DNA from 4 places in the Streptomyces sp. NPDC091416 genome. Region 4 is predicted to be linked to each of the others. Evidence: riboswitches for the same ligand, from Rfam matches in the RefSeq annotation. Region 4 holds a riboswitch; each other region holds the start of a gene.

What was found. Region 4 has a riboswitch for cyclic di-AMP ahead of ACIQMX_RS21070 (M23 family metallopeptidase). Riboswitches for the same ligand answer to the same signal wherever they lie in the genome.
Region 1: linked by a shared signal. The riboswitch ahead of ACIQMX_RS30845 (transglycosylase family protein) and the one ahead of ACIQMX_RS21070 (M23 family metallopeptidase) in region 4 are both predicted to bind cyclic di-AMP.
Region 2: linked by a shared signal. The riboswitch ahead of ACIQMX_RS32280 (M23 family metallopeptidase) and the one ahead of ACIQMX_RS21070 (M23 family metallopeptidase) in region 4 are both predicted to bind cyclic di-AMP.
Region 3: linked by a shared signal. The riboswitch ahead of ACIQMX_RS23870 (transglycosylase SLT domain-containing protein) and the one ahead of ACIQMX_RS21070 (M23 family metallopeptidase) in region 4 are both predicted to bind cyclic di-AMP.

Annotation. Positions count from the first base shown of each region.
Region 1 covers NZ_JBIVTU010000012.1:116,108-123,704, reverse strand. Annotated here, with positions in the region: gene ACIQMX_RS30860 (nucleoside triphosphate pyrophosphohydrolase) at 1-298, shown strand, start outside; gene ACIQMX_RS30855 (cytochrome P450) at 328-1,641, shown strand; gene ACIQMX_RS30850 (transglycosylase family protein) at 1,747-2,700, shown strand; cyclic di-AMP (ydaO/yuaA leader) riboswitch at 3,002-3,173, shown strand; gene ACIQMX_RS30845 (transglycosylase family protein) at 3,178-3,912, shown strand; gene eno (phosphopyruvate hydratase) at 4,199-5,479, shown strand; gene ACIQMX_RS30835 (septum formation initiator family protein) at 5,592-6,062, shown strand; gene ACIQMX_RS30830 (DUF501 domain-containing protein) at 6,178-6,717, shown strand; gene ACIQMX_RS30825 (Ppx/GppA phosphatase family protein) at 6,797-7,597, shown strand, end outside.
Region 2 covers NZ_JBIVTU010000013.1:147,401-154,997, forward strand. Annotated here, with positions in the region: gene ACIQMX_RS32255 (nucleotide pyrophosphatase/phosphodiesterase family protein) at 1-358, opposite strand, end outside; gene ACIQMX_RS32260 (DUF5998 family protein) at 358-954, opposite strand; gene ACIQMX_RS32265 (GNAT family N-acetyltransferase) at 1,029-3,944, opposite strand; gene ACIQMX_RS32270 (HPr family phosphocarrier protein) at 4,117-4,398, shown strand; gene ACIQMX_RS32275 (GntR family transcriptional regulator) at 4,577-5,284, opposite strand; gene ACIQMX_RS32280 (M23 family metallopeptidase) at 5,492-6,304, opposite strand; cyclic di-AMP (ydaO/yuaA leader) riboswitch at 6,318-6,483, opposite strand; gene ACIQMX_RS32285 (M16 family metallopeptidase) at 6,711-7,597, opposite strand, start outside.
Region 3 covers NZ_JBIVTU010000008.1:98,333-105,929, forward strand. Annotated here, with positions in the region: gene ACIQMX_RS23850 (GMC oxidoreductase) at 1-1,398, shown strand, start outside; gene ACIQMX_RS23855 (carboxymuconolactone decarboxylase family protein) at 1,489-1,968, opposite strand; gene ACIQMX_RS23860 (dihydrodipicolinate reductase) at 1,965-3,044, opposite strand; gene ACIQMX_RS23865 (FG-GAP repeat protein) at 3,157-4,641, opposite strand; gene ACIQMX_RS23870 (transglycosylase SLT domain-containing protein) at 4,837-5,715, opposite strand; cyclic di-AMP (ydaO/yuaA leader) riboswitch at 5,721-5,904, opposite strand; partial or broken gene ACIQMX_RS23875 (ABC transporter ATP-binding protein) at 6,213-6,799, opposite strand; gene ACIQMX_RS23880 (SGNH/GDSL hydrolase family protein) at 7,369-7,597, opposite strand, start outside.
Region 4 covers NZ_JBIVTU010000006.1:486,711-494,307, reverse strand. Annotated here, with positions in the region: gene ACIQMX_RS21070 (M23 family metallopeptidase) at 251-1,420, opposite strand; cyclic di-AMP (ydaO/yuaA leader) riboswitch at 1,432-1,586, opposite strand; gene ACIQMX_RS21065 (PP2C family protein-serine/threonine phosphatase) at 1,861-3,024, opposite strand; tRNA gene ACIQMX_RS21060 (tRNA-Met) at 3,387-3,460, opposite strand; gene ACIQMX_RS21055 (hypothetical protein) at 4,067-4,450, shown strand; gene ACIQMX_RS21050 (SHOCT domain-containing protein) at 4,606-5,016, shown strand; gene ACIQMX_RS21045 (NAD(P)/FAD-dependent oxidoreductase) at 5,108-6,625, opposite strand; gene ACIQMX_RS21040 (FHA domain-containing protein) at 6,991-7,597, shown strand, end outside.

The DNA.
Region 1 (7,597 bases), on a different contig from region 4:
CGCGCACTGGCTGCGGACGAAGGCGATCGAGAAGCAGCGCGAGTCCGTCACCGACGGGGTGCCGCTCGGCCAGCCCGGCCTGGCGCTCGCCGCGAAGCTCGCGAGCCGGGTCCGTACCGCCGGACTCGACGTGGCGCTCCCCGAGGGCGGGAAGGGAGACGAGGACGGCGGCATCGGTTACCGGCTCCTCGCCCTGGCCGTGCACGCCCAGGAGGACGGCATCGACCCGGAGGCGGCACTGAGGGCGGCGGGGCGTGCGTACCGGGACGCGATCCGGGCGGCGGAGGGCGTCGGCTAGCGGCGGAGGACAGCGGATACCGTCGGGGGGTGAACGACCGACCCGCCGACGCCCCCACTGGCTGCCCCGCCCACGCGACGCCACCCGCACCCGAACTCTTCACGTGGGAGTTCGCCACCGACCCGTACCCCGCCTACGCCTGGCTGCGCGAGCACAGCCCCGTGCACCGCACCACGCTGCCCAGCGGGGTCGAGGCCTGGCTGGTGACGCGGTACGCGGACGCCCGGGAGGCACTCGCCGACAACCGGCTGTCCAAGAACCCGGCGCACCACGCCGAGTCCGCGCACGCCAAGGGGAAGACGGGGATCCCGGGCGAGCGCAACGCGGAGCTGATGACGCATCTGCTGAACATCGACCCGCCCGACCACACCCGGCTGCGCCGCCTCGTGTCCAAGGCGTTCACGCCCCGGCGCATCGCGGAGTTCGCCCCGCGCGTGCAGGAGCTGACCGACCGGCTCATCGACGGGTTCATCGAGAAGGGAGAGGCGGACCTCATCCACGAGTTCGCCTTCCCGCTCCCCATCTACGCGATCTGCGACCTGCTCGGCGTGCCCCGCGAGGACCAGGACGACTTCCGCGACTGGGCGGGCATGATGATCCGCCACGGCGGCGGCCCGCGCGGCGGGGTGGCCCGTTCCGTGAAGAAGATGCGCGGCTACCTCCTCGAACTGATCCACCGCAAGCGCGAGAACCCGGGGGACGACCTGATCTCGGGGCTGATCCGGGCGAGCGACCACGGTGAACACCTGACGGAGAACGAGGCCGCGGCGATGGCCTTCATCCTCCTGTTCGCCGGTTTCGAGACCACCGTCAATCTGATCGGCAACAGCGTCCACACCCTGTTGGGCCACCCGGAGCAGCGCGCGCAGCTCCAGCGTTCCCTGGCCGCCGGGGAGACGGAGCTGCTCGCCACGGGGATCGAGGAACTGCTGCGCCATGACGGTCCGGTGGAGCTCGCGACCTGGCGGTACGCCACCGAGGCGCTGACGATCGGCGGGCAGCGCGTCGGTGAGGGCGACCCCGTCCTCGTCGTGCTCGCGGCCGCGGACCGGGACCCGGAGCGCTTCGACGGACCGGACACGCTGGACCTTGCGCGGCGTGACAATCAGCACCTCGGCTACGGTCACGGAATCCACTACTGCCTGGGAGCGCCGCTGGCCCGGCTGGAGGGGCAGGCCGCGCTCGCCACCCTCCTGAAGCGCCTGCCCGACCTGCGACTTGCGGGAGAACCTGCCGATTTGCGGTGGCGTGGCGGGCTCATCATGCGCGGACTGCGTACGCTGCCGGTGGAGTTCACGCCCGGGCCGGTACGCGACGAAGGTGACACTCTGTCAACTCTGTGACTTTCACGTGATCTGCGCTGCATCGACTTGTGACATGCGTTCGAGTCCCGCTAGGTTCACCGTTCGACTCACCCGTCACCCGTCAGTCACACGGAAGGCATTCCCATGGGCTCCGCGAACGGCAGACACCGTCGCCCTCGGCAGGCACCCGCCATCATCGTCGCCGCAGGCGTGACCGGCTCGGCCATCGCCATCCCGCTGCTCGGTGCGGCGGGTGCGCACGCCGCCGACGCCTCGACCTGGGACCGCGTGGCCGAGTGCGAGAGCGGCGGCATGTGGAGCGCCGACCTCGGCAACGGCTACTACGGAGGTCTGCAGTTCTCGCAGGAGGTCTGGAAGTCGTACGGCGGCGAGTCGTACGCCGAGCGCGCGGACCTCGCCAGCCGCTCGCAGCAGATCGCCGTGGCGGAGAAGGTCCTGGAGGACCAGGGGCCGAAGGCGTGGCCCAGCTGCGCGGTCATCTCGGGCCTCGCCGTGGACAGCGGGCTGCCGGGCGTGGACCCGGGCAGCGCCCCGTCCGCCGACCCGGCGGACACCGTGGACCCGTCCGCGAGCGCCGATCCGTCCGCGAGCGCCGATCCGTCCGGGGACGCGACCCCGTCGGACGACGCGTCCTCGAAGACGAAGACGAAGGCACCGTCGGGCGACGCGAAGGACGAGGACGCGAAGCCGGACGCGTCGGCGTCCCCGTCGGCCACGCCCTCCGCGACGCCCCCGGGTGACGCCTCCGGGGCCGGGAAGGGTTCCTCCGAGGGGCAGGAGAAGGGCGGCAAGCACCGTGGCGCCCCGGCTCCCGAGGAGACCCCTGGGAGCGCCGGCGGCCGGGACGCGGGCCGGCACGCCTCGCGCGGTGACAGTGGCGCACGCGACACCGGAGCCCCGGCTGCTGACGGCGCGTACACCGTGCGCGCGGGCGACAACCTGTGGGCGATTGCTGATGCACAGGAGCTGCCCGGCGGCTGGACGGCCCTGTACGAGGCCAACAAGGCCGAGGTGGGCTCCGACCCCGACCTCATCCTGCCTGGCCAGAGCCTCGATCTCGGCGTGAAGGCCGAATGAGCGCGGTCTGATGATCAGCTGAAAACACCCCAAATATTGGGGTAGTTAAGAGGTCTATGTCCCACTTTTGACCAAGTGAGACATGGGTCTCTTTGCGTGAACTGGCGTGTCTTGTCCGGGAGGTCCCGCCGCATCCGTTCCCACCTGCGCAAACAGTACTTCTTCGGGTGCAAGTAAGGGCTGTTTATACGGTATGTCCATCTTTGGATATGCGGGTTGGTTGTGTTTACGGTCGGAACCGCTCGCACCGCGGGCCCCGTCGACCGTCACGCCGAATCCTGCCGTCGGTCGAAGGGAACAGACGCGTAAAGCGCCGTAGGCAGGAGCGGGGGACCCAGGTAAGCGCCGGGCCCGATCGTCGCAAGACGCATCAGGACCGGCTTGGGGTGAAGTCGCGCGCTAGGACGTGCGACCGGGCAACTCACTTGGCCCGAACCCGACAGCTCACCTCGCAGGCGTCGGTGAGGAGAAGTCTCGATGCTGCTCAACAGCAAGGGCAACAAGCACCGTCGCCCGTCCAAGGCCGTCCGTATCGCCACGCTCGCCGGTGTCACCGGTGCCGCCATCGCCGTGCCCCTGATGGGCGCGACCGGCGCCTCCGCCGCCTCCGTCTCCACGTGGGACGCCGTCGCCCAGTGCGAGTCCGGCGGCAACTGGTCCATCAACACCGGCAACGGCTACTACGGCGGCCTGCAGTTCTCGCAGTCCAGCTGGGCCGCCGCCGGCGGCACCCAGTACGCGGCCCGCGCCGACCTGGCCACCAAGGCTCAGCAGATCGCCACCGCCGAGAAGCTCCTCGCCCTCCAGGGCCCGGGCGCCTGGGCCTGCGCCGGCGCCGGCAACCTGAGCAACGACGGTGTCGACCCGGGCGTCGACACCGGCTCCTCCGCCGCCAAGACCGAGGCCGCCCCGAAGCAGGAGTCCGCGCCGGTCCAGAAGGCTGAGCCGAAGAAGGCCGAGCGCACCGAGGCCCCCGCCACCAACCGCTCGGACCGCGCCGCCGCTCCGAAGAAGACCGTCACCACCCCGACCGGCAAGAAGGTCGCGAAGGGTGACGGCGAGTACAAGGTCGTCACCGGCGACTCCCTGAGCAAGATCGCCGCCGACCACAAGGTCGAGGGCGGCTGGGAGCAGCTCTTCAAGCTGAACAAGGACATCGTCACGGACGCCGACCTGATCTACCCGGGTCAGCAGCTCCACCTGACGAAGTAGTCGCGATCTCTCCTCGCCGATGACCCCGGCCGCCCCGGCCCGGTGCGCACCTTCCCCCCGTGCGTGCCGGTCCGGGGTGAGCCGGTTTCTGCGTTGATCGTTCAACTGTTGTAGTTACTAGCCAGTAAATTTCTGGCCTTTTGCCCCGCTGTGCCTGCCCTTGGGTCCTTTTTCGTCCCAGGGGACGGGCGGTCGGCCGGTTGCGGTGGCCCGGCCGGTTAGGCTCTTGTCGCAAGGCCAAAGCGACCCTGCACCACAAGCGTCACATCCCAGAAGGAGATGCCTCGTGCCGTCCATCGACGTCGTCGTAGCCAGGGAAATCCTCGACTCCCGCGGAAACCCCACGGTCGAGGTCGAGGTCGGCCTCGACGACGGCAGCACGGGCCGTGCTGCCGTTCCGTCCGGCGCCTCCACCGGCGCGTTCGAGGCCATCGAGCTTCGCGACGGCGACCCCAGCCGTTACCACGGCAAGGGCGTCGAGAAGGCCGTCCTCGCCGTGATCGAGCAGATCGGCCCGGAGCTCGTCGGCTACGACGCGACCGAGCAGCGGCTGATCGACCAGGCGATGTTCGACCTCGACGCCACGGAGAACAAGGGCTCGCTCGGCGCCAACGCCATCCTCGGCGTCTCGCTCGCCGTGGCGCACGCCGCCTCCGAGGCCTCGGACCTGCCGCTGTTCCGCTACCTCGGTGGCCCGAACGCGCACCTGCTGCCCGTCCCGATGATGAACATCCTCAACGGCGGGTCGCACGCCGACTCCAACGTGGACATCCAGGAGTTCATGATCGCGCCGATCGGCGCGGAGTCCTTCTCCGAGGCCCTGCGCTGGGGCGCCGAGGTCTACCACACGCTGAAGAAGGTCCTGAAGACCAAGGGCCTGTCCACCGGTCTCGGTGACGAGGGCGGCTTCGCGCCGAACCTGGAGTCGAACCGCGCCGCCCTGGACCTCATCGTCGAGGCCATCAAGGAAGCCGGCTACGCCCCGGGCAAGGACATCGCGCTCGCGCTCGACGTCGCCGCCTCGGAGTTCTACAAGGACGGCAAGTACGAGTTCGAGGGCAAGTCCCGCTCGGCCGCCGAGATGACCGAGTACTACGAGGAGCTCGTCTCCGCGTACCCGCTGGTCTCCATCGAGGACCCGCTGTACGAGGACGACTGGGCCGGCTGGAAGGTCATCACCGACAAGATCGGCGCCAAGGTGCAGATCGTCGGCGACGACCTCTTCGTCACCAACCCGGAGCGGCTGTCCCGCGGCATCGAGGAGGGCTCGGCCAACGCCCTGCTCGTCAAGGTCAACCAGATCGGTTCGCTGACCGAGACCCTGGACGCCGTCGAGCTGGCCCAGCGCAACGGCTTCAAGTGCATGATGTCGCACCGTTCCGGCGAGACCGAGGACGTCACCATCGCCGACCTCGCGGTCGCCGTGAACTGCGGCCAGATCAAGACCGGCGCCCCGGCCCGCTCGGACCGCGTCGCCAAGTACAACCAGCTGCTGCGCATCGAGGAGATCCTCGACGACGCCGCGGTGTACGCGGGCCGCTCGGCGTTCCCGCGCTTCAAGGGCTGACATCCGGGCCCGGTGAAGCCCGGCCGGGTCAAGTGCCCCGGCCTCCGTCCGTCCCCGCACTCGGTCCCGTACCGTGTGCGGGGACGGACGTGCGTAATGGGGAGGCGGAGACATGGCCGCGAAGGACCGGGACCGGTTCTCCACCGCGACCCGGCTGCGGCTGCTCGGTGAGCAGACCGCCGCCCGCGTCTACCGCTCCCAGAACCGCCGTCAGGCGCGCCGCTCCCGGCTCACCGGCCGGGCCGCCTTCCTGGCCCTGGTGGTCTGCTCGCTGATCGTCGCCCTCGCGTATCCGATGCGGCAGTACGTGTCGCAGCGCGACGAGATCGCCGATCAGGAGCGGCTGGCGCAGGAGGCCGAGGCCCGCACCGAGGAGCTGCGCGACGAGAAGGCGCGGCTCCAGGACGACGCGTACATCAAGCGGCTGGCCCGCCAGCACCTGCACTACCTTCTTCCCGGGGAGACCGGCTACACCGTGGTCGATCCCGATGCGGTCAAGGAGCGCAACGGGACGCAGGAGGAGACCGACCGGCCCTGGCACTCCAACCTGTGGGACGGTGTGGACAGCGCCGACCGCGGCTGAGCCGTCTCCCTTCTTCGCCGTACGTCCCGCCCCCGTACATCCGCACGCCCGTACACCCGTACATCTGCAGAACCGCAGTTCGAGCAGTCCGACCGATCAGAACCCCTAGGCAGGCATGGAAACGCCCCCTCCCCAGACCGAGTCCACCGCGCCGACCGACGCGGACATCGCCGCCTTCCAGCAGCAGCTGGGACGCCCGCCGCGGGGTCTGCGCGCGATCGCGCACCGCTGCCCGTGCGGCAACCCGGACGTGGTCGAGACGCAGCCCCGGCTGGAGGACGGTACGCCGTTCCCGACGACGTTCTACCTGACGTGCCCGCGCGCCGCGTCCGCGATCGGCACGCTGGAGGCGAACGGGGTCATGAAGGAGATGACCGAGCGCCTCGGTACGGACCCCGAGCTGGCCGCGGCGTACCGGGCCGCGCACGAGGACTACATCGCGCGCCGCGACGCCATCGAGGTGCTGGAGGGCTTCCCGAGCGCGGGCGGCATGCCGGACCGGGTGAAGTGCCTGCACGTGCTCGTCGGGCACTCGCTGGCCGCGGGGCCGGGCGTGAACCCGCTCGGGGACGAGGCGATCGCGATGCTGCCGGAGTGGTGGCGCAAGGGGCCGTGCGTGACACCGTGCGGCACGCCTGACGCGGACGAGGACTGAGGTTCCTGCCGGGGGCCCTGCCCCCGGACCCCCGCTCCTCGATCGCCCGAGGGGCTTTTTTGCCGGAGAGGCTCAAGTCATGACACGCGTGGCCGCCATCGACTGCGGTACCAACTCGATCCGTCTGCTGGTCGCGGACGCCGACCCCGTCGCGGGAGAGCTCGTCGAGCTCGACCGGCGGATGGAGATCGTCCGGCTGGGGCAGGGGGTCGACCGGACCGGGCGGCTTGCCCCGGAGGCGCTGGAGCGGACCTTCGCCGCCTGCCGGCAGTACGCCGCGGTGATCAAGGAGCACGGTGCGCAGAGGATCCGCTTCGTCGCGACCTCCGCCTCCCGGGACGCGGAGAACAGGGACGACTTCGTCCGCGGCGTGCTGGACATCCTGGGCGTCGAGCCCGAGGTGATCACCGGTGACCAGGAGGCCGCGTTCTCGTTCGACGGGGCCACCAAGGAGCTCGCCGGGCGGGACGACCTCGCGAAGCCGTACCTCGTCGTGGACATCGGCGGCGGCTCCACCGAGTTCGTCGTCGGCGACGACCGGGTCCGGGCGGCCCGGTCCGTGGACATCGGCTGCGTCCGGATGACCGAGCGCCACCTCGTGCGGGACGGGGCGGTCAGCGACCCGCCCGCGCCGGAGCAGGCGGCCGCGATCCGTGCCGATGTCGCCGCCGCGCTGGACCTGGCCGAGGAGACCGTGCCGCTGACCTCGGCGGGCACACTCGTCGGACTCGCCGGAACGGTCACCACCGTGGCCGCCATCGCGCTGGGGCTCGAGGAGTACGACTCCGAGGCGATCCACCACACGCGGATCTCCCTGGAGCAGGTCCGGGAGATCGCCGGACGGCTCCTCGCCTCGACCCACGCCGAGCGTGCGGCCATC
Region 2 (7,597 bases), on a different contig from region 4:
CGTGCTCGCCCGGCGGGAGCCCGGTGCCGACCGAGGCCAGCGAGGTCGCCGTGGTGGCCGGGAAGCCCGCGGTGAGCGGGCGGCCCGTGCCGCCGCGCGAGGTGGGCAGGAGGGAGTGCAGGAACGGAGCCTCGTCCGGGTGCGCCTTGATCTGCTCCCAGCCGAGTCCGTCGATCAGGAAGACGCAGTTGCGGTCGGCGGGCGTGAGCTCGGGGATCGCCGCGGTGAAACCGGGGACGCCCTGTCCCGCCACGAGCGTCGGCAGCAGATCGGCCAGCGAACCGCTGCCGTACTCCGGCACGGGGGCGGTGTCGAGGGGCAGCAGTACGGGGTCGTCCTGCCAGGCCGGGTGGACCATCAGCGGCCGGCCGCCGAGGTCGCGGCCGTGGCCTCGGAGAGCGCCTGGGCGAACGCGAGCGTCTGGCGCACGGTGTCGGGGCCGTCGCCGGCCTCGCTGACCCGCAGGCTCAGGTCGTCGGCGGTGGAGCTGCCGGTGTAGCCGTGGTCGGCCTCGCAGTTGGGGTCGCCGCAGGCCGCGGGTTCCAGGTCGATCCGGGAGACGGCGCCCCAGCCGATGGTCAGGACGACCTCGCGGGGCAGCGTGCCGGGGACGTACTTCTCCGGGTTGGCCACGACCCGGCTCACCACGACCGAGGAGATCCGGTCGAGCTTGACCGACTCGGTGGACGTGGTGGCGTACGGCGTCGGGGAGCTGGTGTCGGCGTTCTGCTCGTCGGTGTGGCTGACGATGAAGCGGGTGTCCGTGAGCACCAGCACCGTGACGTGCCTGCGCACCTCGTTGGAGTCGAAGGTCGTCTCCTGGTGCACCAGGTACGAAGCGACCGGCTCACCGCCCACGGCGGCCTCCACCGCCTCGGCCACGAGGGCCGGGTAGTAGCCGCTGCGCTCGATCGCCGCGCGCAGCCCCTGGGTCGTCGTACCGGTCTTAGCCATGGGCACCATCCTACGGGGGGCCGGTGGCTGCCGGGGACGGTCCGCCGCCGCTGCCGGAAGGGGCGCGGGGCGGGTCAGTAGTTGGACAGGCGGCGGGGGCCGAGGTCCGTGCGGGCCGGGGGCGGCGAGAGCCGGACGCTCGCTCCGAGGACGGTCAGTCCCTGGGTGGCGACCACGACCGGTTCCAGGGCGATCGCGACCACCTCGGGGTGGTCGTCGACCAGCCGTGAGACCCGCAGCAGCAGTTCTTCCAGTGCGGCGGTGTCCACGGGCGCCGAGCCGCGCCAGCCGAAGAGGACCGGGGCCGCCCGGATGGACCGGATCAGTTCGGCGGCGTCGCGGTCCGTGGCGGGGACCAGGCGGTGCGCGGTGTCGCCGAGGAGTTCGGAGGGTGCGCCCGCCAGGCCGAAGGACAGGACGGCGCCGGCCGCCGGGTCGATGGTGGCCCGCACCACGGTGTCGACGCCGCGCGGGGCCATCGACTGCACGACGGGCCGGAGCTCGGCGGGCTTGCCGAGCAGGTCGGTCAGTTCGCCGTACGCGCGGCGCAGTGCGGGCTCGCCGTCGAGGTCCAGGCGGACTCCGCCGAGGTCGGCCCGGTGGCGCAGATGGGGTGCGGTGGTCTTGAGCGCCACCGGGTAGCCGAGCCGCGCCGCCGCGGCCACGGCCTCCTCCGGGCCGGGCGCCGGGAGCGTGGGGCGGACGGTGATGCCGTAGCAGGCCAGCAGCTCGCGGGCCTCGTCGTGTTCCAGGGGCCGGCCGCGCGGGTCGGGGTCCTGGCCGAGCAGGGTGTCGATGAGGGTGCCGGCGGCCGCCTCGTCGATGGTGTCGCCGAGGAACTCGGGCACCTTTCCGGGTACGGCGGCCTGGCGGCGCCACTGGGCGTATCGCACGGCTTCGGCGAGCGCCCTGACCGCGCGTTCGGCGGCGGGGTAGGCGGGGATCCGGCCCATCGGACGGGGGGCGTCGGGTGCGGGGGCCGCGTCGCCGACCGCCTTGTCGGGGGCGGGCGGGCCGGTGGGGGGCTGTTCCGTGGCCGGCCGGCGCGGGGCCGCGGTGGCGGGGCTCGCCGGTACGCCGAGGGCGGGCGGCGCCGTTGGCGGGCGCTGTTGCGCCACCGTGCTGGTCGCGGCGGCCAGGGCCTCGGCGAGGCCGCCGATCTCCACATGGACCACGGCCACCGGCTTGGCGGGACCGGTGGCGGCCGCCGCGTGCAGTGCCGTGGCCAGGACCTCGCCGTCGCCCGACTCCGCCTCGCCGTTCTCGCCCACCCACGGGATCGCCGTCACGACGACCGCGTCGCAGCCGTCGTCGGCCAGGGCCGCGGACAGCGCGTCCCGGAAGTCCTGCGGGGTGGCGGCCGTGGTGAGGTCGACGGGCGGGCGCGGGCGCAGCCCCTCCGCCAGGCAGGCGTCGTACGTGAGCAGTCCGAGGGACTCCGAGTTGCCGAGGATGGCGACCCGCCCGCCGGCCGGGAGGGGCTGGTCGGCGAGGAGGAGGCCCGCGTCGACCATCTCCGTCACGGTGTCGACGCGGATCACGCCCGCCTGCCGCATCAGCGCGGAGACCGTCGCGTCCGGGATCCGGCTGACGGGGACCGCGTGGCCGGGCGGCGTGGAGCCGCTGTGCCGGGCGCCCTTCACCACGACCACCGGCTTCACGGCCGCCGTCCGCCGGGCGAGGCGGGTGAACTTGCGGGGGTTGCCGAGCGACTCCAGGTACAGCAGGGCGACGTCGGTGTCCGGGTCCTCGTACCAGTACTGGAGGAAGTCGTTGCCGGAGATGTCGGCGCGGTTGCCGGCGGAGATGAACGTGGAGAGCCCCGCGCCGCGCCGGTAGAGCCCGGAGAGCAGGGCGATGCCGATGGCGCCGGACTGGGTGAACAGGCCGATGCGTCCGGAGGCGGGCCGCTCGGGTGCGAGGGAGGCGTTGAGCCGGACCGCTTCGGAGTTGTTGATGATGCCGAAGGCGTTCGGGCCGATGATCCGCATGCCGTACGAGCGGGCCTGACGCACCAGTTCGCGCTGGCGTTCGCGGCCCTCGGCGCCCCACTCGGCGTATCCGGCGGAGAGGACGACCAGTCCCTGGACGCCGTGCTCGCCGCAGTCGGCGACGGCCTCCGGCACCCGGTCGGCGGGGACGGCGACCACGGCGAGGTCGACCGGTTCACCGATCCCGCCGAGGGAGCGGTGGGCGGGCACGCCGTCGATGGTGGCCTGATCGGCGGCGAACGCACTGTTCACGGCGTAGGCGCGGCCGGTGAAGCCGGCACCCAGGAGGTTGCGCAGGACCGTTCGGCCGACGCCTCCGGGGGTGCGGCCCGCGCCGATGACGGCGACGGAGCCCGGGGCGAGCAGGCGCTGCACGGAGCGCGCTTCGGCACGCTGTTCGCGGGCGCGCTGGACGGCGAGCGACTCGGCGGTCGGTTCGAGGTCGAGAGTGAGGTGGACGGAGCCGTCCTCGAAGCTGCGCTGCTGGGTGTATCCGGCGTCCCGGAACACCTTGATCATTTTGTTGTTGGCGGGCAGTACCTCGGCGGCGAAGCGCCGGATGCTGCGTTCGCGGGCGACGGCCGCGATGTGTTCGAGGAGGGTGGAGGCGACGCCCCGGCCCTGATGGGCGTCCTGGACCAGGAAGGCGACCTCCGCCTCGTCGGCCGGGGCCGAGGCGGGCCTGCCCTGCGCGTTGATCCGGTCGTAGCGGACCGTGGCGATGAAATCGCCGCCCACCGTGACGGCCAGTCCCACCCGGTCGACGTAGTCGTGATGGGTGAAGCGGTGGACGTCCTTGGCGGAGAGCCGGGGGTAGGGGGCGAAGAAGCGGTAGTACTTCGACTCGTCGGAGACCTGCTCGTAGAAGCTGACCAGCCGTTCGGCATCGTCCGTGGTGATGGGCCTGATGCGCGCGGTGCCGCCGTCGCGGAGCACCACGTCCGCCTCCCAGTGATCGGGGTAGGCGTGATGCGGACTCTGCTCCGGAGAGGGCTGCATGGGCAAAGCGTACGGCTCCGCCAGCGGTCGCGTAGGTGCCGGGGCCGGGGCAGTCTGAGGGGTGCCGGGCGACCCTCGGCGCGGGTGTGAAGCGGTCCGCGGGTCGGCCGGAGCATCGCGCACTGCATGAGAGACTGGTCTAGACAACCATTGATTCGTGAAGGGCAGAACCATGGCTGAGCGCCGCGTCAACGTCGGTTGGGCCGAGGGCCTGCACGCCCGCCCCGCTTCCATCTTCGTCCGTGCCGCCACGGCTTCCGGCATCCCCGTGACCATCGCCAAGGCCGATGGCAACCCGGTGAACGCGGCCTCCATGCTCGCCGTGCTCGGACTCGGCGCCCAGGGCGGCGAGGAGATCGTTCTCGCGTCCGAGGCCGACAACGCCGAAGCCGCTCTGGACCGTCTGTCCAAGCTGGTCGCCGAGGGGCTCGACGAGCTCCCGGAGACCGTCTGACCCCGACGGGTCACGACCGCGGGAATTCCTGCGAAAGAGCCGCGCCACCCTCGACCGGGTGCCGCGGCTCTTTCGTTCAGCCATAAAGAACGGGTCGCCGAATGGCTCAGCGGTGGCGAATGAGGGCAGCAGAAATAAAGCCCTTCGAATTGCCCACTCTTTGTATACGGCGCAATTGTTAATGCCGGCCGCTCGGGGTGTTTACGGCATGTTGCGAAGTCCTCACCCGGCCGGTCCCGGCCTCGGCGGACTCCGGCCGGCCGGGGCGGCGCAGCCGATATGCGACGGCGGCCCGCTCGGCGTGCTGGGCGGTCAGCGCCCGCGCCCTCTCCGCGTCCCCGCGCGCCACGGCGTCCACGATGGCCCCGTGCTCGGCCCATGAGTCGGCCGGCCGGGCCGGGGACTCGATCGCGTACATCCAGGCGGTCTTGTGCCGCAGCTGGGTGAGCAGCGCGATCAGGCCGGGGCTGCCGGAGGCCTGTGCGAGCGTCTCGTGGAACCAGCCGCCCAGGGAGCGCAGGTCCTCGCCCTCGCCCCGGCGGGCGCGCTCCTGGCCGAGCCTGACCAGGCCGCGCAGCACCTTGAGGTGTGCGTCCGAGCGGCGGTGGGCCGCGCGGGCCGCGCCGAGCGGCTCCAGCAGCATCCGGACCTCCAGGAGGTCTGCGGCCTCCTGCTCGGTGGGCTCGGCCACGCAGGCTCCGGCGTGCCTGCGGGTGACCACGAACCCTTCGGACTCCAGGGTGCGCAGCGCTTCCCGTACCGGCACCCGGGAGACCCCGTAACGCCGTGCGAGCACCTCCTCGGTGAGTCGGCTGCCGCGTTCGAAGACACCCGAGACGATGTCTTCACGGATTGCCGTGCATACCGAATGCGCCGGAATGCGCATGTCCGAACCTCCGCCTTAATCCCCGCGAAACGCGGCCGATCGACGCCTGTCCTGCGACTCTATTGCAATGCGGTCGCATTTCCGACAGCGGGCGGAAATTCATGAATATCTTTTGGTCACCGGGGCCGTTCCGGCACGGGTCCGGCCCACGGACACGACGAAGGCCCCGGCGCTGTGCCGGGGCCTTCGTCGCGGGATCGTCGTCGGTCAGACGGAGACGCCGTGGGCGCGCAGGTAGGCGACCGGGTCCATGTCGGAGCCGTACGAGGGCGTGGTGCGGGCCTCGAAGTGGAGGTGCGGGCCGGTCGAGTTGCCCGTGGAGCCGGAGAGGCCGATCTGCTGGCCCGCACCGACGCTCTGGCCGACGGACACGCCGATCGAGGAGAGGTGGCCGTACTGGGTGTAGGTGCCGTCCGTCATCCGCAGCACGATGTTGTTGCCGTACGCCCCGCCCCAGCCGGCCTCGACGACCGTGCCGGCGCCGACGGCGACGACGGAGCTGCCGGACGCGGCGTGGAAGTCGATGCCGGAGTGGCTGCCGGAGGACCACATGGAGCCGCTGGACTTGTAGCCGGTGCTCACGTACGTACCGGCGACGGGGAGCTGAAAGGCGCCGAGCCGGGTGCGCTCGGCGGAACGGGCGGCGCGGGCGGCGCTCGCGCGGGCCTTCTCGGCCCGGGCCGCCTTCGCCTCCGCGGCGGCCTTGGCCTTCGCGGCGGCCTTGGCCTTGGCTTCGGCCTTCTTCTTGGCCTCGGCCTTCTTCTTCGCGACGTCGGCCTGGTGCTGCTGTGCGTCCGCCTGCGCGTCGATCTGCTCGGCGAGGGCGTTCTCGATGGCGATGACCTGGGTGAGGCCGGTGTCGCCGACGGCGGGGGCTCCGGTGTCCGCGGCGAGGGCCGGGGAGGCCAGTCCTCCGATGACGCCGGTGGTGGCCAGGGTCGCGATGCCGACGGCCTTCGCGCCGGTGCGCGTCAGACGGCCCGGGGCACGATGCTTCCCGGTGGCACGGGTGAACGCCATGAAGTGGCTGGTCCTTTCCTTCCTTCTCGCCTACCGGGTTAGCTGACGGGTTCGGAGCAGGAAGGTCTCCTACGGATCCCCGGCCCCTACGGGACACGGTCGTCCGATTCACCCCAGGGACTGCGTGGGTCCCCGGCTCCCCGGGCTCGCGCCTGACGGGGACTCGGCGATGACTGCCCGGTACGTCACGGATGCGGCATACGAGTGGCGGACAGCCGAGCCGACGCTAAGCGGGGGCACTTCCCGCCACCAAACGGACAGGCCGTTTTGTAGCGCATCCCACAGGGCGGAGAGGCGATCTCTCCCGCAAAGCGGACAAAAAGGAAGGTCCCGGCGGAGACCACTCCGCCGGGACCTTCCTCATGCTTCCGTCCCGCCCCGGTACCGGGGCGGGACGACCGGTGTCTCAGCCGGTCACCACCGACACCTCACCGATGCCGAGGGCCCGGACCGGGTCGGCGATCTGCGCGGCGTCCCCGACGAGGACCGTGACCAGCCGGTCCTCCGGGAAGGCGTTGACCACGGCCGCCGTCGCCTCCACGGTGCCGGTGTCGGCCAGGCGTGCGTAGAGCTGCGCCTGGAAGTCGTCCGGGAGGTGCTGCTCGACCTGGTCGGCGAGGGTGCCGGCGACGGAGGCCGCCATCTCGAACTTCAGCGGAGCGACGCCCACGAGGTTCTGCACGGCCGTCTCCCGCTCGGCGTCCGTCAGCCCTTCGGCCGCCAGGGTCCGCAGGACCTTCCACAGGTCCTCCAGCGCCGGCCCCGTGGACTCCGTGTCCACGGAACCGCTGATGGCGAGCATCGCGGCGCCCGTGGCCCCGGAGGCGGAGTCCGGAGCCGTCGACCGCAGCACCTGGGCGAAGGCCCGTACGCCGTAGGTGTAGCCCTTCTCCTCGCGCAGCACCCGGTCGAGCCGGGAGGTGAGCGTGCCTCCCAGGCAGTAGGTGCCGAGCACCTGGGCCGCCCAGACGCTGTCGTGCCGGTCGGCGCCGATCCGGCCGATCAGCAGCTGCGTCTGCACCGCGCCGGGTCGGTCCACGATCACCACACGGCCCGTGTCGTCGGCGGTGATCGGCGGGACGGGGCGGGGCTCCGCCGTGTTGCCCGACCAGTCACCGACGGTGTCGGCGAGCAGCGCGTCCAGGTCGATGCCCGTGAGGTCCCCCACGACCACGGCGGTCGCCGTCGACGGGCGGATGTGGGCGTCGTAGAAGGCGCGCACGGCCGCGGAGTCGATCCGGGCCACGGTCTCCTCGGTGCCCTGGCGCGGGCGCGACATGCGCGCCGTGGCCG
Region 3 (7,597 bases), on a different contig from region 4:
CTCGTCGAGATGGGGATGGCCTGGGACACCCCCGGGGCGGACGGCAAGATCTTCGCCAACACGACGCAGCCGGACGGCCGTTCGTACTGGCTCCGCACGAAGAGCAAGCAGCCGCTCAGCAACTTCCTCGGCTTTCCCATCGACCGGGCGATCCCCCGCTACACCGGCATCCTGGACGCCGAGGACTTCAGCGGCATCACGGTGTACCAGGGGCGCGGCGTCGGAGGCGGGTCGCTGGTCAACGGCGGCATGGCGGTGACACCCAGGCGGGAGAACTTCGGCGCCGTCCTCCCGTCCGTGAACGCCGACGAGATGTACTCCACCTACTACCCGCGCGCCAACGCCGGCCTCGGGGTCGGCACCGTCGACCCGGCGTGGTTCGACAGCGTGGACTGCTACCAGTACGCCCGGGTCGGCCGCAAGCACGCACAGCGCTCCGGCTTCCCGTTCGTCTTCGTGCCCGATGTGTACGACTGGGACTACATGGAGCAGGAGGCGGCCGGCACCGTACCCAAGTCGGCGCTGGACGGTGAGATCCTCTACGGCAACAACCACGGCAAGAAGTCGCTGCAGCAGACCTACCTCGCCCAGGCCCGGGCCACCGGCAACGTCACCATCTCGCCGCTGCACCAGGTCACTTCGGTCACCCCGGCGACGGGCGGCGGCTACACGGTCGTGATCGACGAACTGCGCACCGACGGAAGCGTGGCGACCACCAAGACGGTCGTCGCGGACAAGGTGTTCTTCGCCGCGGGAAGCGTCGGCACGAGCAAGCTGCTGACCCGGCTGAAGGCCACGGGCGCGCTGTCCGGCCTGAACGACGAGATCGGCAAGGGCTGGGGCGACAACGGCAACGTCATGTGCGGCCGCGCCAATCACATGTGGGACGCGACCGGCGCGGTCCAGTCGAGCATCCCGTGCGGCGGCATCGACAACTGGGCCGCCGGAGGCGCGTTCGCCGAGGTCGCGCCGCTGCCGACCGGGATCGAGACGTTCGCCTCGTTCTACCTGTCGATCACGAAGAACCCGAACCGCGCCCAGTTCTCCTGGAACGCCGCCACGGGGAAGGTCGACCTGAACTGGCAGACCGCCTGGAAGCAGCCGTCCATCAACATGGCGAAGACGATCTTCGACAAGATCAACGCCAGGGAGGGGACGATCTACCGGACCGACCTCTTCGGTGTCTACAAGATCTGGGGCGACCACCTCACCTACCACCCGCTCGGCGGCGCCGTCCTCGACAAGGCCACCGACAACTACGGCCGCCTGCACGGCTATGCGGGCCTCTACGTCATCGACGGCTCGCTGATCCCCGGCAACACCAGCGTCAATCCGTTCGTCACCATCACGGCACTCGCCGAACGGAACATCGAGAAGATCATCGCCACCGATCTGTGACCGCGGGTGCCCTCGCGCGAATCCTCCGGTAGGAGGTGCCGGACAGGCCTCCTACCGGATGCGCGCCACGACCGGGTCCTCCGGTGTCTCTCAGTGGCCCGGCAGTACGCACACCGCGTCGAGTCCCAGCACATGGTTGAGCCGGCCGAACGCCAGCCAGGAGCCGATGCTCATGCTCAGCTCGACGATCTCGTGCTGGCTGTAGTGCGCGGTCATCCGGGCCCAGAACGCGTCGTCCAGGCCGTGGTGGTCCAGGGCGTACCGCTCGGCGTACTCGGCCGCCAGCCGGGTCCGGTCGTCGAAGGCATCGGTCGTGCGCCAGTCGCTCACCGCGCCGGCGAACTCCTCCTCGACCTTCCGCCCGTCGCGTTCGGTGCGCCAGTCCAGGCAGAAGAGACAGCCGTTGATCTGCGCGATGCGGAGCCTTGCGGCCTCGAACTCACGGAGTCCGAGCGTGGTGTGCTCGTACACCGAGAGCGAGAAGTTCGCGGCGGCCATGCCGATGCCGGGGACCATGTCACCCCACACGTATCCGATCGGCTCCTGGCCTTCGGGGATGTCGATGATCATGACTGCTTCCTTCCGAGTCGGCCGGCTGCGGGACGCAGGGGCACGTCGAGCGCGTCGTAGAGTCCGGGTTCCGCCTCCACCAGCCAGTCGATGGCGTTCACCAGCCGTCCGACGGCGGTGGCGTTGCCGCCCGCCGAGCGGTTCTCTCCCTCGTCGGTGGCCTCGACGGTCACCTCGATGCGCGGGCGTCCCTCGATGATCACCCGGTGGGCGCCGGCGCCGTCGGGCGGCGACGGCCAGTCCGGGGCGCACGACGGATGGATGCGGGTGATGTGCTCGATGACGATGCGGGGTTCGCCTTCGACGATGCCCTGGACCTCGAAGCGGACCGCGCCCTGGGTCCCGGCCTCGAACTCACCCATCGTCCTGGTCGTGACGGTGGTTTCGAGCGGCCGCCGGGCCATGGTCTCGCGGATGTCGTCGAGTTCCACGCCCAGGGCCCGGGCCATCAGCCGTATCTGACCGCCCCACACCATGGTCGGGACGGAGGCCGCGAGCATGAGGGGCTCGTACTCCATGGGGTGCCCCATGCCGATCAGGTGGCGCACCGAGTCGGGCTGGTCGTACGTGGAGTAGTCGAAGATCTCCTGACAGCGGATCGCGTCGATCGTGGTGCCGAGACCGCTGATGAGCAGGGGAAGTACGTCGTTGCCCCAGCCCGGGTCCACGCCGGAGACGAAGAGCGATCCGCCACCGCCGGCCACGGCGGCCAGCACCGGTTCGCGCAGCTCGGGCGGGGCCCCGCGGCCGTCGTAGAGCGCGTACAGCGCCGGAGTGACGACGACGGCGCCCCCGGCCACCGCCCTGGTGATGTCGGCCAGGGCCTCGTCGGGACGGATGTCGCCGGAGGCCGCGTACACGACGGCCCGGGGGGCGGTGGCGAGCACCGCTTCGATGTCGTCGGTCGCCGCGACGCCGAGGTCGCGTTCCAGCCCGGCCAGGGCGCCCGCGTCGCGGCCCACCTTGCCGGGATCGTGGACGAGGACGTGCGCGAGTTTCAGGGCCGGATGGGCCTCGACGGCGCGGATGGCCGCACGGCCGACATTGCCGGTTCCCCAGACCACCGTGGAAATCATGCGGCGGAGGGTAGCGCGCGGGATGAAAGGTTCATAGTGCCTTCGCGCACCGGCTTGGGAGCGGGTGGGGACGGGCCCGGGAGAACTGTCCCCGCCCCGCTCCCCCGGGCTGCTACTCGTCGATCGCGGTCCCGTATCCGGCGCCCTTCTCCGGACCTCCGAACGTTCCCGCGTCGAACGTCCACGAGCCGGCGGCTGTCACGCCGCCGGTACCGGCCGGGAACGCCCACACGATGCCGTCGCCGGCGTTCTCTCCGGGCGCGGCGGTCAGCAGACCGGACCGCCCGTCATCGTCGGGATCGGTCAGCCGCACCCGGCCGCCCCAGCGGTCACCCCGTTCGGGAACGCCCGGCACGTTCACCGAGTCCTGGTCCCAGGAGCCCGCACCGGCGGCGGTCAGCCCGCCGGCCGCACCGCGCAGCACCCACACGGCACCCGCGTCGGCAACAGCGCCGATGTCCTCGCCGGGGGCGCCGATGGCCACTTCCGCGTACTCGTCGCCGTCGGTGTCCGCGACGGAGAGGTCAGCGCCCCAGCCGTCGCCGGCCTCCGAAACACCAGGGACCCCCGGGGTGTCCTGCGTCCACCACACGGGCGGGGTGCCCGGGCCCTCGGCGCCGACCGGTCCGTCGCCGGCGCTGCCGTAGTACACGCCGACCACACCGCCGGTCATCGCCTCGCCGCCGTCGCCCGGGCTGTTCGGCTCCCCGGTGACCAGGTCGTCGTAGCCGTCGTTGTCGATGTCGCCGGAGGCGACTGCCGGACCGCCGCGCAGGTCGTGGTCGTAGCGGAGCCCCTGGACCTCGCCGAGGAGGAGCGCGGACCATCCGTGGCCCGGCTCGTCGCCGACGGTGACGCCGGAGATGACGAGGTCGGCGAGACCGTTGCCGTCGTAGTCGCCGGTGGTCAGGGCACGGGGTGCGATCTCGCGCCCGGGGGTGCCGGGGATGCCGCTGCTGCTGCTCGACGTGGCGTTCCGGCGGGTGCCCGGGGCGTACTGGAACAGGGCGAAGCCGGTGCGGTCGGTCACGGCCAGCTGGTCGCCGGGGATGTCGGGGCTGAAGTGCGCGGCGGCGAGGGCGCTGCCGAACCCCATGCCGGCGGCGAGTTCCCCGGCCTGCATCCAGTCGCTGCCCGAGCCGGAGAGCCCCTGCGCGGAGCCCCACAGGACGATGACGCCGCCCGCGTCGGTAACCGGTTCGACGTTCTCGCCCGGGAGGCCCACGACGGCGTCGTCGTACCCGTCCCCGTCCAGGTCGCCGGTGGCGAGGGCGGTGCCGAAGCCGTCCCCGGCCTCGGCGCCGCCCGGTACCCCGGTGGTGTCCTGGCTGAGGACGGCGCCCCGGGCGGTGCCGATGCCGCCCGGCCCGCCGTACTGCACGGTCACGTAGCCCGCGCCCTTCTTGCCGCCGATGGTCCCGCCGGGCGCGCCGATGAGCACGTCCTCGTAGCCGTCACCGTTGAAGTCGGTGTTGCGGTCGTCCGCGTGCGTTCCGCCGGGAGTGCCGGCGGCGTAGGCGGAGGGCGCGGTGACGGCGGCCCCGGCGATCAGGAGGAACGAGGCCGCGACGACGGCGGCCGGCCGGTAGGTGCGCACGAGCGGCTCCTCGGTTCAAGGATGACCGGGCGAGACCGGGGGGATGCCGGGAAGAGCCCGTTTCCCTCCCGGCGCCCTGTTGGACCGGCTCGGCGGCGCAAGGGTTGTACGGCATCGCAAAAGGGGTGGAAGGGAGCTGCCGAGCTCCCTTCCACCCCTTCTCACGGCTCCGCGCGGGGGCGGTACCGCGGTGGATCAGTAGGCCCCGAAGACGTTGTCGATCGAGCCGTACGTCGCGGCGGCGTAGTTGCACGCGGCGGTGATGTTGGCGACGGGGTCCAGGATGTCCAGCGAGGTGCCGGGCACGTGGTACGCGTCGAACGTGGGCTGGATGACCTGGAGGAGGCCCTTGGACGGGGTGCCGGCGGCGGCGTTCGAGTCCCAGTTGTTGACGATCTGCGGGTTGCCCGAGGACTCGCGCATGATGTTGCGGTGGATGCTGTCATAGCTGCCGGGGATACCGTGCTCGGCCATGATGGCGAGGGACTCCTTGATCCAGCCGTCGAGGTCGTCGGTGTACGCCGTCGCGGCCTGCGCGGGAGCGGTCTCGGCGGTCTGCTCGGCGACGGGCATCGCCGTCCGCTCGGAACGGTCGGCGCGGTCGGCGCTCTCGGCACGGGCGGCCGACGACTGCGAAGCGCTGTCGGAGGTGTTCTCCGCCTTGGAATCGCTCGGGGTCGCGGCCTTGGGGGCGGCGGCGGTGGACTTGGCGCCGATGGTCAGCTTCAGGCCCGGGTGGATCAGGTCGGGGTTGCCGCCGACCACGTTCCGGTTGTCCTTGTAGAGCTGCTCCCAGCCACCGGCGAGGGAATGCCCACGAGCGATCTTGGCAAGCGAATCGCCGGAGATCACGGAATAGGTGGTGGACTTGCCCTGCTGTACGGCAATTCCCTTGCCGGCAACGGAAACCGGGGCCACGGCCTTTTCCGCGACGACCGACTGGACCGGTGCGGCGGAAGCCGATCCGGCAGCGATCAGGGGGAGCGCGAGAACCGCGCTGCCCGCGCTCACGGCGATGAGACCGCGGGTCAGGGGGGTGGACTTGGAACGACGGTGATGACCCTTGATGGGCATGGCGCTTTTCCTCTCCGCCGCCTGCGAGGTGAGCTGTCGGGTTCGGACTGGAGATGTCCGGCCGCGCATGGCGACTTCACCCCTAGCCGCTCCGGATTCCCGGAACGGCGGCAAACCTGGGTCCCCCGCTCCTGCCGTACGTGAGTGGTCGGGTTACCGGACGGCGGCAGGATTCGGCGTTCCATCCGGATTGACGGTGACCGTAAGCGAGAAAGACCGGGCGAAACAAGCCCGGAATTCCTGATCACAATTGATTCGCAAGATCAATAAAAGGAAATGTGCGATGCCGGTCACATCCGGGCGGGCCGGCTTTCTAGGGGCGACAGGGAACCGAAGCATCTGGTTCCGCGTCAGGGGCGGGAAACGTGACGCTGGCCACTGCGCCCGAAACGGGCGATTTGCCCGTCGCCCGGACGCCGCACCCCCGGGCCCGCGACACGGGGAGCATTCCCGACTATTACGATCAATCACCTAATTGGGACATTGAGGGGTGGGGGTCACCTGCCCGGCGACGCCTGTTCGGTGCGCGGCACGACGACCGGTGAGCCGTCGCCCGGGGCGGCGAGCATGTCCGCGCCGAGCGCGTACATGCTCCTTCACCAGTGCCGCGTCGACCGTCGCCCGGGGGGCGCCCGAGGCGATGACGCGGCCGTCCTTCATGGCGACGAGCGGGTCGGCGTAGCGGGCAGCGGCAGCCAGGCCGTGCTGGACCATGACGACGGCACGGCCGGTGGCCGCGACCTCGCGGACGGGTTCCAGGACCTCGACGGCAGGCCCGGGGTGGAGGGCGATGGTCGGTTCGTCGAGCAGGACGACCGGGGTCTGCCGGGCCGGCCCCACCGCGCGGGCAGCGCCGGCGCTGCCCGCCGGGACAACCGGTCGACGCGCTCCCCTCCGGCCAGGCCGGTGGTGCCGGTGGCGTCGAGTGCGTCGTGTACCGCCCGCTCGTCCTCGCGCGACCACTGACGCAGCAGCCTCTGGTGCGGGCTGCGGCCGTAGCCCGCACCAGGCCGTCCACGGTGACCGCCTCGGGGGCCCGAGGCGACTGCGGCAGCGGCGCGACATGGCGGGCGGCCCTGCGGCGGCCGGTCTCCCGGGTGCGGCGAGGCGGTTTGCGGCCAGGGTCCGGGTGGGACTGCCCGCGACGCCGAGGCGGCACCGACCAGCAGGCCGGTGAAGACGCGGGGCCGCCGGAGGTTCCCACACGATCGTGACGGTTCCGGCGTCGCCGGTTCCCAGGAACCCCGAGAGAGTCCGCGACAGGCTCGTCCCGGACGAACGCGCCATCACTGAAAGGCTGACGCGGAAAGCCGGCAGCGGAACGAGCAGCGCTGAGGCCAGCGGGCTGCGCCTCCGGAGGAGCCAGGAGAGCGTCCCGGTGCGGAGCACCACGCTGTCGTACGGGGCCACGTCCCTCGTCGGCAACTCCGGTGTGGGCGTCGACGGCGCGGAGCACGGCGCTGTCGGGGGTCACGTCCGTCATCGACACGTCCGGTGCGGGCGCCGACGGCAAGGACCAGCTGCACCGCATCCGCCTCGCACGCTGACCTTCCGTCACCCGCCGAAGGAGTCCGGCCCACCGCGCGACGCGGTGGGCCGGACCCCTTCGGGCACCCGTGCGTGAACCTCAGCCGCGGCGGCGCGGGCGGGCGGTCATGCCGCGGTACTCAGGGGCAGGAGGTGGGGGCGCTTGGCGGTGCGTCCGTCTCCCGATGACCGGCCGCGCAGCCGGCGCCCGAGCCACGGGCCGAGGAACGCGGCGGCCCAGCGCAGTTCGGCCCCGGCGGACTGCCAGCCGGTGGGGAGCACTTGGGGTGGCAACGGGTGCGTCCAGGTGGAGTCGCTGTGGGGCAGGTCGATGGCCTGGGCGACGGCTGAGGCG
Region 4 (7,597 bases):
GGGGGTGAGCGTCAGGGCTGCCGGGGTTTCGTGGCCGGATGACCGGCGGGTGTGTGGAGGGCTCGGGGCCTACCTGGGGAAGCCTGCGTGGGCCTTCCGGGACGCGGCACTGCCGGACCGCCCCGGGACACGGCCCTCTCAGACCGTCCCCCGAAAGCAGCCTTCTCAGAACCGTCCCGGAAAGCGGTCCCCTCAGACCGTCCCGGGACGCGATGTCCTCAGGCCGTCAGGCCTTCAGGCCGTCAGGCCTTCAGACCGTCAGGCCCCGGGCCTGCAGCCAGGCCATCGGGTCGATGCCGGTGCCGTCCGGGGTGTGGACCTCCAGGTGGAGGTGCGGGCCCGTCACGTTGCCGGTCGCGCCGACGCGTCCGATGGTGTCACCCGTCGTGACCTTCTGGCCGACGCTGACATCGATGGACGACTGGTGGCAGAACCACAGCTCCGTGCCGTCCTCCAGCTCCAGGACCGTGCGGTAGCCGTAGGAACCGGAGTAGCCGGCCGACTTGACCGTGCCGGTGTGGATGGCCTTGATCGGGGTACCGGTCGGCGCCGCGAAGTCGAGGCCCGTGTGGTAGCCGGAGGACCACATCGATCCGGCCTCGCCGAAGGTCGAGGTGATCGTGTACGAGGACGTGGGGATGGCGTAGCTGGCGGCGAGCTTGGCGAGCCGCAGGGCCTCCGCCTTCTTCGCCGCCTCCTCCGCCGCCTTCTTCTTCTCGGCGGCGATCTTGGCCTCGGCGGCGTCCTGCTGCTTCTTCGCCTCGGCGGCTGCCTTCTCCGCCGCTGCCTTCTCCGCGGCCGCCTTGACCTCGGCGTCGGCGGCGTCCTGCTGCTGCTCGGCCTGCTGGAGGATGCGGGCGCGGAGTGCCTCACCGGCGTCCGTGGTGCCCTGCTCGGCCTCGGCGGTGGTGATCCCGGCGGTCGTCAGCGGGGCGGAAGCGGTCTGGGCCACGGCCTTCTCCGCCGCGGACTCGGACTCTCCCGAGAACAGTGCGCCGACGCCCGGGAGGGACTTGGCGTCGGGGAGATTGTCCGAGATGGAATCGGGAAGAGAGATGGAGACCGGCGGCTTGCTCTGGGCGGTGGCCATGCCACCCGCACCGACGGCCGCGATGACGCCGACGCCGAGGACGGTGGAGCTGCGGGCCAGACCATTGCGCTGCTTGGCGACGCGGTGCTTGCCGCGCACGGGGCGGATGGACTCCTCGGTGGGGTTCCATTCCTCCCAGGTCCGTTCGGGCCCGGTCTCGTCGGCGCGGAAGTCGTTTCCGAAGTCGCTGCCCCGATCGGTCCCGAAATCGGTCGCGTAGTCGGCCCCGTGCTCCGTACCGAATGCGGTGGCGGGCCGGGTGGCGAAGTCATCGCCGTACTCGGACCGGAACCGAGAGGGAGCTTCAGGGGCAGGCTTGTTGGACGCCACGGGGGCGCACTCCTTTCCTTCCTTCTCGCCTACCGGGTTAGCTGACGGGTTCGGAGCAGGAAGGTCTCCTACGGGTGCCTCCGTCTCAGCAACAAGACAGAGATGCCCGATTCACCCCATGTAGGTGGTTCCCCGGTTCCCTTGCGGAATTCGGCGCTCGCGCACGGTGCCGCCACTGACGGCGGCTGGGACAACCGCGCTGCGTTATCGAACGTTAATAGACACCGGGGCCCGATTCCAAGCCGTTCCCACTGATCGTTCACGTCCTTGGCCTGGACTTTACGGGACACAACCGGGTGGAATCGGGCGAGTTACTCACCCCTCGACAACCACCTGATCTCTGACGTTGCGTCAAATGTTATGCGGAGGGATGCTCTTCGGTTACGGACGGTGGCATCGCGGCCCGCCTCCCCACCGCAGCCGCCGCAACAGGGGCCGGCTCAGCCGCCGCGGCCGCCCAAGCCGACGATCTTCACGGTCCTGCGCCGGTCGGGCTGCCCCTCGCCGGGCCGCTCGACCGCGAGCAGCGCCATGTCGTCCGTCGACTCACCCCCCGTGTGCAGCCGCACGTCATCGGTCAGCGCGGAGAGGAGCTCCTCGGGCCCCGGGAAGATCCGCCCCCGCAGCCGCTCGGCAGGGTCGTAGAAGACCCCTTCGCCGTTACGCGCCTCGGAGAGGCCGTCCGTATAGAGGAGGAGCGTCGCCCCGGCCGGCAGGTCCCACTCGTCGACCCGGTCCGGCCACAATCCCAGGTCCATCCCCAGCGGCAGCGCGGGCACCGACGGGCCGAGCACCTCCAGCGCCCCGTCCGTGTGCAGCAGCAGGGGCTCGGGGTGACCGCGATTGACGATCCGCACCCGGCCCGCGCCCGGCGGGACCTCCGCGAGAGCGGCGGTGACGAACCCCTCGAACGCGTCCAGGCCACCCCGATGTTCCGACTCCCGCGCCAGCGCACGCTCCAGCCGCTGTGCCACGCCCTCCAGCGTCTCCTCCTGTTCGGCCGCCTCCCGGAAGGCCCCGATGACCACCGCCACCGCCGCCACGGCGTCCAGCCCCTTGCCGCGCACGTCCCCGACCACCAGCCGCACCCCGTGCGGGCTGTCCGTCACCGAGAACAGGTCGCCGCCGACGAACTCGTCCGACTGCGCCGCCTCGTACCGCGCAGCGACCTGCAGCCCGCCGATCCGGTCGGACGGCGTCGGCAGCACCGCCCGCATCGCCGTCTCCGCGATGACGCGGGCGGAGGCCAACTGCTCGTTACTGCGCCGCACGACCCCGTTGATCACGACGGCGAGGCCGGAGACGGTGAGGACGGTGAGCAGCTCGATGCTGGACACGACCGCAGCCAGGGTGTCGTGGTGCAGCCGCAGCCCGAGGACGGCCAGCATCGCGGCGGCACCGGTACGGATCGTGCTGGCCAGTGAGAAGAACGGCGCGGCGATCAGCGGGGCCGCCGTGAACAACGGGATGGCGGTGAACTGGGGCGGGGTCAGGGCGTCGAAGAGCACGCCTCCGACGATCATCAGCATGGGCAGCGACCTGACGAACCGGCGGGTCCGCACGCCCCCGGCGTGCCTCCCCCGTCGCTTCTCCCGCTTCCCCACCTACTGGTCTCCTGCCCGGTGCAACCACGGCCGCGGACGGTACCGCGCACCACCACCCCCAGGCTTCCCGGAGCAGGGTCGCGGGGCGACTCCTCTTCGGCCAATGGGGGGACGCGTACGCGATACGGCCCGGCACCGGCCAACCCCTGCCGCCCCGGAAAAACCGGTCGGCCCACGGACCGACGACGAGCCCACGACGTACAGACGAGCCCATGACACGCAGCGGACCCATGAAGCGCAACGGGCCCACGACGTACAGACGAGCCCATGACATGCAACGGGCCCCATGATGTGCAACGGGTCCGTGGCGGCAAACGAATCAGGCCCGGCACGCTGTATGCGTGCCGGGCCTGATTCTGCAGTAGCGGGGACAGGATTTGAACCTGCGACCTCTGGGTTATGAGCCCAGCGAGCTACCGAGCTGCTCCACCCCGCGTCGGTAAACACAACTCTACGGCATGTTCGAGGCACTCATGACCACCCCCATGGCTACCCGGCGCGCGCCCCGGCGCGCACACCCCAAAAGCGGCGCCAGGACCCATAGGCGACACCCGACCGTCGACAGACCCCTCGACCAGTCCCCCTCGACGGGCCCGCTCGACCGGCCTCCTCGACCGGCCTGCCCGACCGGCCCGACCGGCCTGCTCGACCTGCGCGCGCCTGCCGCGCACTCCACACCTCTTGCGAGTCTGCGACACCGCCCTCCCCTCCCCTCCCCTCCCCTCCCCTCCCCTCTCCTCCCAACCTCATTCCACGGAGGGCGGATCCGCATCGACAAACCCGAACAAACCCTGCCCGCGGCCCTCTTGGCGACGTCCCGACAGCAGAGGACATTTCACCTCCTGCGGCGGGCCTCACCCCGGGCGTCAACGTGTTGAAAACGGGAAGGTGTTGCAAGGAACACGTGTTCTGCCGCAAGGTAACTGCTGCATCCCCCGGACCGGTGGGCTGCCCGTGCGAGCAGGCCCCGGAACGCGCAGTCACCGCGCCCCGCAAGCCACTCCCGGTCTCTCATCGCAGCCTGTCTGGAGGGCCCTCGACGATGACCGCACCGCTCACTCCCGCTCCCGCCTCCGCTCCGGCCACACCAGCCGCACCGCCCTCGCCCGTACGCGGCGCCGTCATCAGCGGCGTCATCGGCGGCCTGATGGGCGCGGTGATGAGCGCGGCGGTGAACTACGTCGCCGTCGGCCTCCCGGACAGCGAATCGGCCAATGCGCTCAACCACGCGATATCGGGCCTGATCAGCGGGTTCATCGCCGGCTTCATAGGAATCATGGTGCACAGCCGGAAGTCCGCATCGGCCGCACGCGCCACGGAGGCCCCGACCGCACCCTCGGCCCCGCAGCCGACCGAGCCCGCGGAGCAGCCCTCCGACACGGCCTCCTCCGAGGCCTCCGGCACCGCCGCCGTACCGGAGAAGTAGCCGCCGCTCCGCGCTCCACGCCGCGTCGCACCGCACCCGCCCGTCCTTCTTCCCCCTCCTGGCGGAACGGGGCAAACCCCAACGGGCGAACGCCTAAATGCGGTGATATGACTGATTTCAGATTCAGCCATTCGACGCGGCGCCTGGAGTGGACGATGGACGACTACCCCCTGCTCAACCTGTTCTGGACCATGCTCTGGTTCTTCCTCTGGATCATGTGGCTCTTCCTCCTGTTCCGGGTCATCATGGACATCTTCCGCAGTGACGACCTCGGCGGCTGGGCCAAGGCGGGCTGGCTGGTCCTGGCACTGGTGCTGCCGTACCTGGGCGTTCTGATCTACGTGATCGCTCGTGGCAAATCCATGGGCCAGCGGGACGTGAAGGACGCGAAGGAACGCGATGCGGCATTCAAGGCGTACGTGAGAGAGGCCGCGGGCTCGTCCGACGCGAACGGTGCGACGAAGAGCAGCCACGTGGAGGACCTGTCGAAGCTCGCGGACCTCAAGGACAAGGGCGCGATCTCGGAAGAGGAGTACCAGCGGGCGAAGACGAAGCTCCTCGTCTGACGTCCCCTACGGCGACGGTGCCGGCTGCTCCACGTCCGACACCCCGTACGGCGACGGTGCCGGCTGCCCCGCGGCCGGCACCGTCTCCATGTCATGCCATGTCAGGTCGCGGCGCGGCGCGGCCCGCGCCCACCGCCGACTCCCACTCCTCGCGGGCCGGGCCGTCGTACCCGGGTGTGAAGTCCGGGTGCTCCGCCAGCCAGGACGCCACACGGGCGCGCACCTCGGCGGTGCCGTAGGCCTGGTCGGCGGGCTGGACGAGATGACGGATGCGGGCGCGCGCCCGCATGACGACCGGGTCGTCCCAGGAGCAGGCCGACACAGCGGCCATGTCACGGGCGAGGTCACGGGCCGGGTCGCCGGCCACGTCACGGCCTGCCTCCGAGGAAGGTCCGGCCGCAGGCCCCGTCGGCCCCGCAGGCCCCACCGCCCCGGCCGGCCGCGCGGCACGGGAGAGCCGGGCCTCGTTGGCACGGTCCATCGCGACCTGGACGTCGAACCAGGGACGCAGGGTCTGCCCGGCCCAGTGGTGGTAACCGGCCGCGAACGCCTCGGGGTCGGCGGCCGCGTGCGCCGCGTGACCTGCCACCCACTGCGCCGCCCACAGGGCCAGCGCCACGCCCTGCCCCATCGTGGGATTGGTGTGCGTGACCGCGTCGCCGACGCCGACCAGGCCGGTGACCACGGGCCCCGCCGCGTCGGACAGCCCGGTCCAGCGGTTGTCGAGGCCGCCCATGGCCAGCACCCGGGACAGCGGCTCGGGTCGCAGGCCCAGCCATGCGGCCACGGCGGGAAAGGTCCGGGCCACCCGTTCGAAGACCTCGGGATCCAGGAGCGCCCCGCGGGTGGGATCGGCGATGGACACCGTCAGGAACACCGCGAAGGTTCCGTTGTCGGAAGGGAACACCCCGCCGACCGCGAAGGCCGCCACCGAGCCCGCCTTCACCCGTCCCGGATCCCTCGGCCCGTCCGGCGGCAGCCGGTACCAGCGGCAGAAGTACGCGATCCCGGTGGGATGGTTCTCCACGACCGCGTCCCGGCACCCCGCCCCGGCCAGCCATCCCGGCACCGGGGAGCGGCGCCCGCCGGCGTCCAGCACCAGATCGGCGTCATGCCGCCCGGACCGCGACCGCACCCCCGTCACCCGGGGGACGCAACCGCCGCCGTGCCGGTCGACGACGAGCCCCTCGGCGGGCTCCCCGAGCCGGACGTCGACGGACGGCTCACGGTGAACCGCGTCGTGCAACGCGGCCTCCAGCACGATGCGCCGCGTCTGGACCGTGACCAGGTCCGCGTCCCCCGGGCGTGCGGGCGGGCGCTCGGCGAACCACTCCAGCTCGTTGCGTTCGCCCGCGCCCATCCGGAGCATCGCGTCGTACACGTCGGGGGCCTCCTCGCGCAGCACGGTGCGGACCGGTGCCAGGAGCCCGTGAGGCTGGACGGCCTGGGGAACCCCCGGGCGCCGCCAGTCGAAGAAGTCCGCGTCGAGGTCGCGCCCCGGCCGGCGTCCGTCCCGCTCCAGCACGGTGACCGCATGCCCCCGACGCCCCAGAAACAGCGCGACGGCCAGACCGCCGATCCCGCCACCGACCACCGCGACCCGTGTCAATGCCGCTCCCTCAGCGTCGTGTTGGCCCACCACGGTAGCCCGGGCGCTCCGGGCCGTACGTCAACTTCCGCTGCTGCGGCCGAAGACGGCCGGGCCCCCGTCGCCCTCACCCACGGCCGTCCTCGCACCGCACGATGAACGACGCGGGCGGGGCTCCCCCGGCGTACCGCGCCTACGCCGCCCGCGTCGCTCCCGCATCAAGAACTACCGCCCACAGAGCCGGAAGTGACCCTATGAGGTCAGAGGTGGACGCGACCCGCCGAACCGCACCAATGGCTCGGTCGCCCGCAAACGCCTCCCGTAGCCTGCCCGGAGTTGGACTGGGGAAAGTTGACCCCGAGCAATCGGGGGAGGGGGACAACTCCGTGTACAGCGTCATCGTCGTGCCGCCGTCGTGCGGCAATGTCACCGAACAGCTCAGGATCGGCGCAGGCGATCGGATCGAGTTCGGCAGGGCGGAACCCGGGGGCGCCGGACTCGTCATCGCGCACGCGGGGGTGCCCCGGGTCGCCGGGGAGATCGCGGCACACCGGACGTTCTGGCTGCTGAGCAATCTCAGCGAGGACCAGACCTACGTGGTGGAGAACCCCGAGGGCGCCGGCGAACACGTCAAGGTCGCGCCGGGACGCGTGGACGCGCCCGTGCCGTTCGAGCTGTCGCGCGTGACCCTGCCCGCCGCGGGTGACCTGCTCACCTTCGACGTATGGGCCCCGCGGCACGCCTTCCGCAGCGTCGAACGCCGGGGGCTCGAGGGGGCCGGCACCGTCCCGGCGTTCGCCCTGGACCGCACCAAACGGTACTTCGCGGTCCTGGCCGCCCTGTGCGAACGGCGCCTGCGCGGTGAGCCCAGCGCCCCGCTGCCCGCCGTCGAGGAGATCGTGGAGCGGCTGCGCCCCAGCTGGCCGAAGGTCAGCCGCTCCGCCGTCTACTGGAACATCGACTACCTCGCCCTGAAACTGCGGCTGAAACCCG